DNA from 3 places in the Cryobacterium sp. TMT1-62 genome. Region 1 is predicted to be linked to each of the others. Evidence: predicted binding sites of a transcription regulator. Region 1 holds the regulator's gene; each other region holds the start of a gene.

What was found. Region 1 encodes LexA, which represses DNA repair genes until DNA is damaged. Its sites were predicted from a motif close to TCGAACANNTGTTCGA; they were not measured.
Region 2: E3T34_RS02800 (DUF222 domain-containing protein) is a predicted target of LexA. The motif match lies at 1,243-1,258, and genes of this name have one in related genera.
Region 3: E3T34_RS08815 (DUF222 domain-containing protein) is a predicted target of LexA. The motif match lies at 1,006-1,021, and genes of this name have one in related genera.

The regions. Positions count from the first base shown of each region.
Region 1 is NZ_SOGZ01000015.1:31,798-34,061, forward strand. Features, by position in the region: gene E3T34_RS03495 (LysM peptidoglycan-binding domain-containing protein) at 1-265, opposite strand, end outside; gene lexA (transcriptional repressor LexA) at 549-1,253, shown strand; gene metE (5-methyltetrahydropteroyltriglutamate--homocysteine S-methyltransferase) at 1,447-2,264, opposite strand, start outside.
Region 2 is NZ_SOGZ01000011.1:28,484-30,747, reverse strand. Features, by position in the region: gene E3T34_RS02810 (GspE/PulE family protein) at 1-283, opposite strand, end outside; gene E3T34_RS02805 (hypothetical protein) at 563-1,135, opposite strand; gene E3T34_RS02800 (DUF222 domain-containing protein) at 1,304-2,264, shown strand, end outside.
Region 3 is NZ_SOGZ01000031.1:122,606-124,869, reverse strand. Features, by position in the region: gene E3T34_RS16155 (hydroxymethylglutaryl-CoA reductase, degradative) at 1-353, shown strand, start outside; gene E3T34_RS08820 (helix-turn-helix transcriptional regulator) at 615-896, opposite strand; gene E3T34_RS08815 (DUF222 domain-containing protein) at 1,096-1,854, shown strand; gene E3T34_RS08810 (hypothetical protein) at 1,823-2,264, shown strand, end outside.

The DNA of each region.
Region 1 (2,264 bases):
GCGGATCGGACGTGGGCGCGATTGTCTCGGCAAGTTGCCAGAGCGACTGCCCCGACTTGATGGTGACGTAGTCGAAGGCCGAGGCCACGTGAGCGACGGTCGAGTTCTCGGCGGCGGCGATGCCTCCGTTGAGGGCGACGGCCAGGGCCACGGCCACGAGCGGAAAGGCAGCCAGGGACGTGAAAACGACGCGACCGCGCCGGGTGAGTCGGAGCCGGGTGCGTCCGGTCGCGATGGGGGCGCCTCGTTCAAGTGCAGTGCTCATGTGATACCTCCTGTGAGAAGACGCATCCGACTCTCGGCCGGGAGAGCCGGATGCGAACTTATGTTCCGAATGTATATTCGATTATTCGAACAATCAAGCCTTATTCGGTAGTTTCTGAAATATTTATTCCGACCCACTCGAATACATGTTTGTTTAATGAGCTCAACGCGGATACAGTTTCGATTGTTGATTGACACTCAATCAGGCACCCCCGACATTCGCGTGAATCGGCGGCATTCGCTGCTTGCTGCCAGCGCATCAATCAAAACGAGGAGCGACGAACGTGGCACAGAACACCAGCGGTCCCCGCGACAAGGGCGGCACCAGACGGCGCAAGAGCCTCAGCGAGAAGCAGCTCGCCATCCTCGACGTCATCCAGCGCTCGGTCAGCCAACGCGGCTATCCGCCGAGCATGCGCGAGATCGGCGACGCCGTCGGCCTGTCGTCACTGTCGAGCGTCACCCACCAGCTCAACCAGCTGGAACTGAGCGGTTACCTCCGCCGAGACCCGAACCGTCCCCGAGCACTGGAGGTGCTCATCGAGATTCCGCAGTCGCCCGAAGACACGACGGCCGGAGCCTCGGAAAGTTTCCACACCGGAGTGCAGGTCGGCGACGCCGCCATGGTTCCGCTCGTCGGTCGCATCGCCGCCGGCATCCCGATCACCGCCGAACAGCAGATCGACGAGATTTTCCCGCTACCCCGCCAGCTGGTGGGCAAGGGCGATCTGTTCATGCTCAAGGTGTCGGGCGAATCGATGATCGACGCCGCCATAATGGACGGAGACTGGGTCGTCGTGCGGCAGCAGAAGACCGCCGAAAACGGTGAAATCGTTGCAGCCATGCTCGACAACGAGGCAACCGTCAAGGTCTTCCGCCAGCGCGACGGGCACACCTGGCTACTGCCCCGCAACACCAACTTCGAACCCATCGTCGGCGATCACGCCGAGATTCTGGGGAAGGTTGTGGCAGTGCTGCGGTCGGTTTAGGGCATCAGCACTCAAGCACATCAGCATTTCAGGCGGACTCTTGGTCTCGACGGTTTCGACCAGCGTCGTGGAGACGCGCGAGTGTTGAGTCACCATGGTTATTTCGGTCGGGTCTTGTGAGCCGGGTCTTGTGGGCCGGGCACGAACACTGTTCTTGGTGTCGTGCCCGGCTTTTGTGTGGGTGGAGGCGGGGTCAGGAGGAGACGGAGGAGGTCAGGCGGGCGCGGAGGATGCGGGTGGCGGCGAGCATGTTGTGCAGGGACTGGACGGTTTCGGTGTAGCCGCGGGTTTTGAGGCCGCAGTCGGGGTTCACCCAGAGCCGGGTGGCCGGGATGGCCGCCGCGGCGCGCTCGAGCAGGTCGGTGAGTTCAGACACGCTCGGCACACGCGGCGAGTGGATGTCCCACACTCCCGGGCCGATACCGTGGTCGAAGCCCTGGGACCGGATATCGCCCACCACCTCCATGCGAGAGCGTGCCGCCTCGATGCTGGTCACATCGGCGTCCAGGTTGCGGATCGCGTCGATGACCACCCCGAACTCCGAGTAGCAGAGGTGGGTGTGGATCTGGGTGGCCGCGGCCGCACCGGCCGTCGCCAGGCGGAAGGACCCCACCGACCAGTCGAGGTATTCCGCCTGGTCCTTCTGCTTCAACGGCAGCAGCTCCCGCAGCGCGGGCTCGTCGACCTGGACGATCTGAATGCCGGCCGACTCCAGGTCGGCGATCTCGTCCCGGAGGGCCAGGGCCACCTGCCTGGCCGTCTCGCCCAGCGGCTGGTCGTCGCGCACGAACGACCACGCGAGGATCGTGACCGGACCGGTGAGCATCCCCTTGACGGGCTTGGGCGTCAGCCCCTGCGTGAACGCCGACCACTCGACCGTGATGGGCCGCGGCCGGGACACGTCACCCCAGAGGATCGACGGGCGCACGCACCGGCTGCCATAGGACTGCACCCAGCCGTTCTCGGTGACCGCGAAGCCGTCCAGGTTCTCGGCGAAGTACTGCACCATGT
Region 2 (2,264 bases), on a different contig from region 1:
GGCGGCCGTCGTCGACGGCGATCGGGAGCACTTCGTGGCGTTTGCAGACGGCCACCGGCACGAGAGCCACGGCCAGGCGATCGACCGGGTAGTCGATCAGCTCGACGAAGGGCAGGTTGGCTTGCTGGGCCCGAGCCTTGGCAAACTGAACCTCGGTGATGACGCCCTTGGCGACGAGGGCGCGGACGGCGCTCTCATCGGCGGGGTCGCCGGCCATGAGGTGGTCGAGCTCCTCGATCGGCAGCAGACCGTGCAGGATCAAGATTTCGGTGAGGCTGGCCACGCGATCCTCTCGAACAGGCTCGGTAAGTAAGTAACGGACAACGCTATCTCGGGGGCAGGGAATCCGGCCAGACCCACAATGAGGGGGACACGGTTCGAAAAATGCCTCTGTTCAGTGATCCTAACGGGGCGGGGCTTCGACCCGACATAGACACGGCATCGACCCGGCTTCGACCCGGTTGCGGCCCGGCATCGACACGGTTGCGGCCCGCAGAACGGCAGGCGGAATACGGCCGCTGCTGGGCGATGCCCGGGCCGGTCTCGGCCTGCTCGAAACGGTCTAGACACCCATCCAAAGGTTGTCGATGATGTTCTGTGTGTAGCCCAGCGGGCCGGCATTCGTGTACTTCGTGGCGAGCCAGATGCCGCCCCTCAGAAAGTGGGACTCACCGAAAGCGCCGTCTGCCGTGTTCGTCTGGATGATCCAGCGGCGGCCCTCCGACTGGGTGAAACACTCCAGTCCGTTTGCGACGAGCCGGGCCTCCACCGCGACGGTCTGTTCCAGGGTCACCCAGACCACAGTGGTGATGATCCCGGTGTCGGATCCCCCGTACGGGCTCGCCCAGACGCAGGTCAGGTGGTCGAGAGCGTCGATCTGGACGCGCAGCTCGGCATTGTCGGTGCCGTGGGACACGCCGGCATCCGGGTCCTGGCTCCAGACGGGATTCAGGGTCAGGTCGCCGAGCGCCTCGACCATGGCCGGGCTGTAGAGCTGCGTGCACGCGGTTGAACGTGGATCGCCCGGCGCCGCGGTCTGCCCGGGTGCGGATTGCGTCGGCTTGAGGGTTGCCGGGGGCGTGGTGGTGGTCGGAGAATCTGTAGCGGTGGGTGCGTTGGTCGGGGCGGGCGTCACGGTGGCGGTTCCGGTGGTCTCGCCTGCGCCCGGGAAACCTTCACCGCCCCGGGGTCTCCATTGAGGCAACCGGCGGCCTTGGACGGCTTCGGAGCGGCCGGATTTGCTCAGAGATAAATTCGATTATTCTCTTAAATTGTGTGAGTAACTCTCGACACTGGGTGCGAGTTGAGGTATTCTCGTAACCTGACCAACCTCGCGGAAGACCTCAGGCAGGCGGCCGATTCCGTGGCCCTGCTGGGCTCGTCATGCGCTGACTTCTCGGCCCTTCCTGATGCCGAGGTGTTGGCCGGTCAGAAGCGAATCGCTTCGATCCGCCGTCTCGTCGATACCTATGCTGCCTGGATGGCGGCGACCATCGCCAAGCGTTCCCGACCGGAGCTCGGGCACTCGGGTTTGGCGGCGCAGCAGGGGTATCTCTCCCCGGAGGCCCTGATTCAGAACTCGACCGGCTCGTCGAAGGGCGACGCGTACAAGCTGGTCGCAGTCGGCACCATGATGGCCGATGCCGAGGCGGCCGACAGGCTCGTCGAGGCGGCGCTGTCCTCGCCCGACGCGGATGCCGCCGAGGTCGCCGAGGTCGAGGCGAAGGTGCCCTGGCAGGCGCCGATCGCCCGGGCCGTCACCGCCGGCACGCTCTCGGTTGACGCGGCCGAGTCGATCCGGGCCGGGCTCGGCCAGATCGATGCGGCAGTTACCGCGGAGAAGCTCGGGGTGGCCCTGGCGGCGCTGCTCACCGAGGCGTCGTCACTGAATGCCGATCAGGTGTTCAAGCAGGCGAGACGGATGCGCGACCGGCTCGATGAGGCCGGCATCGCCGCCCGCGAGAAGCAGGCCTACGACGACCGCTACCTGCGGGTCTACCGGCTGGGCAACGGCACCGTACGACTCAGCGGGCTGTTCGCGCCCGAAGACGGCGAGTTCGTGCTCTCCACCTTCGACTCGATCACGGGCCCGCGCCGCGGCGGGGTGCGATTCGTGGACGCAGAGCGGGCAGCCTGGGCAAAGAAGATGCAAGACGACCTCCGCACGACCGAACAGATCGCCGCGGACTCCCTCGTGCAGCTGCTGAAGATCGCCGGCGAGGCCGACCCAGGCCGGGTCTTCGGCGGACGCCGACCCTCGGTGC
Region 3 (2,264 bases), on a different contig from region 1:
TGGGCCTCGTGCGCAGCGCCTGGCAGCGCAACCCCGCGCGCTACGACGCGATCTTCAGCCAGATCGACGGGCTGGTGTTGGCCGGGGTAGACGCGCTCCGCCGCGGCGACATCGCCGAGCTCGGCGAACTGATGAACATCAATCAGGGACTGCTCAACGCGCTACAGGTGTCGAGCCCGGAGATCGAGTCACTCGTGGCAATCGCCCGCCGCGCCGGCGCCCTCGGAGCGAAGCTGACCGGTGGCGGGGGCGGCGGCGCCATGATCGCTATCGCCGAACCTGGCGGCACCGAACCGATCATCACCGCGATGCGCAGCGCCGGCTACACGACTTACCTCACCGAGATTCGCTGAGCACCCGAAATTCGAACCTGTATTTGAGGTATTCGGAGCTGGGCATCTTGCCATTCCCGACAGCGATAAAAGGCGATTATGGCAGTCGTCCACAGGTTTCACGCGTAGTTATCCACACCGGGCGTTCCAGTAATTATGCGGGCAAAAGCCACATTTCACTCGGCTGTCCACAGGGTTATCCACAAGGCTGTGGATAGACGTATCTTCGACGTCTGCCAGGCCGGCCTGCCCGCCTCGCGGCGCAGGTCTCAATCGGCGGCCCTACGGCGGGCCCACGCGCCCCGGCCACAGGTCGACACCCAAACCGTTCTCCAGACGGGCCACGGTCGCCAGGTCCGGCCAGGACCGCCCGTGCAGCACCGAGAGCAGTGTCGTGTGGTCGAGCCCGGCATCGCGCGCCGCGGCGCGCACGCTCCGCTCGCCGATTGCGGCCTGCACGTTCACCGCGAACTGACGGGCCACCTCGCCGACGGCGCCCGCCGACGGCACGTCGGGCCACCCCACCACGAGGTCACGGGGAGCAGGTCGCGCCGGTCTGGACATAGCCCGAGCGTAGACGACGGATGTCCCCCTCGGATCGCCCACCCCAACCCGTCAGTCGAATCCACGGTGGTCGGGCTGGTCGAGACCCGGTGAGCCGCTCTCTGAACTTGTGAACAAACCTTCGAGATAAACTCTGAATCGAGTCTCTAAATACTGACAGACTCTCGACTCTGTGTTCGCTTTGAGGTATCCTCGTATCATGATCAATCTCGCGGATGACCTCAGGCAAGCGGCCGAGGCCGTCGCCCTGCTGGGTTCCTCGAGTGCCGATTATGAGGCGCTGGCTGATGCCGCAGTATTGTCCGGTCAGAAGCAGATCGCGGCGGCTCGCCGCCTGCTCGACACCCGCGCCGCGTGGATGGCCGGCACCATCGCCCGGCGGTCCCGGCCGGAGTTGGGCCACTCCGGGTTGGCGGCGCAGCAGGGGTTTCTCTCGCCGGAGGCCCTCATCCAGAAGTGGACCGGCTCCTCGAAGGGCGACGCCTACAAAATGGTCGCCGTCGGCACCATGATGGCTGATGCCGAAGCAGCCGAGAAGCAGGTCGAGGCGGCGCTCTCCTCGCCCGACGCGGATGCCGCCGAGGTCGCCGAGTTCGAGGCGAAGGTGCCGTGGCAGGCTCCGATCGCCCGGGCCGTCACCGCCGGAACCCTCTCCGTCGACGCGGCCGAGTCGATCCGCTCAGGGCTCGGCCAGATCGACGCCGCGGTCACCGCAGAGAAGCTCGGTGCGGCACTCGAAGCGCTACTCACCGAGGCGTCGTCACTGAATGCCGATCAGGTGTTCAAACGGGCGAGACGGATGCGCGACCGGCTCGATGAGGCCGGCATCGCCGCCCGCGAAAAGCAGGCCGACGACGACCGCTACCTGCGGGTCTACCGGCTGGGCAACGGCAACGTACGACTCAGCGGGCTGTTCGCGCCCGAAGATGGCGAGTTCGTGCTCTCCACCTTCGACTGAGCAGGTCAACGAACACGGGCCGGCCGAACCGGCCGCTCACGGGCAGATCGAGGGCAACCCTTTCCCCATCTCCCAGGAAACCATCGACCGGCTGCTCTGCGACGCCGGCACCCGCGGCATCAAATTCGACGACAACGGCCAGATCATCAACGTCGGCCGCGACGAACGGCTCTTCACCGAGAAACAGCGCGCCGCGATGGCCGTGCGTGACGGCGGATGCCTCTGGATCGACTGCGACAGATCACCGGCCTGGAGCGAAGCCCACCACATCAACGAGTGGTTGAAAGGCAACGGCAACACCGACCTCGCCGACGGGGTACTCCTCTGTCATCCCCACCATCTGCTGCTGCACAACCAGCATTGGACGATCAGCCGCACCGGAACTCAGCATTGGTTGCGGCCACCGGTGG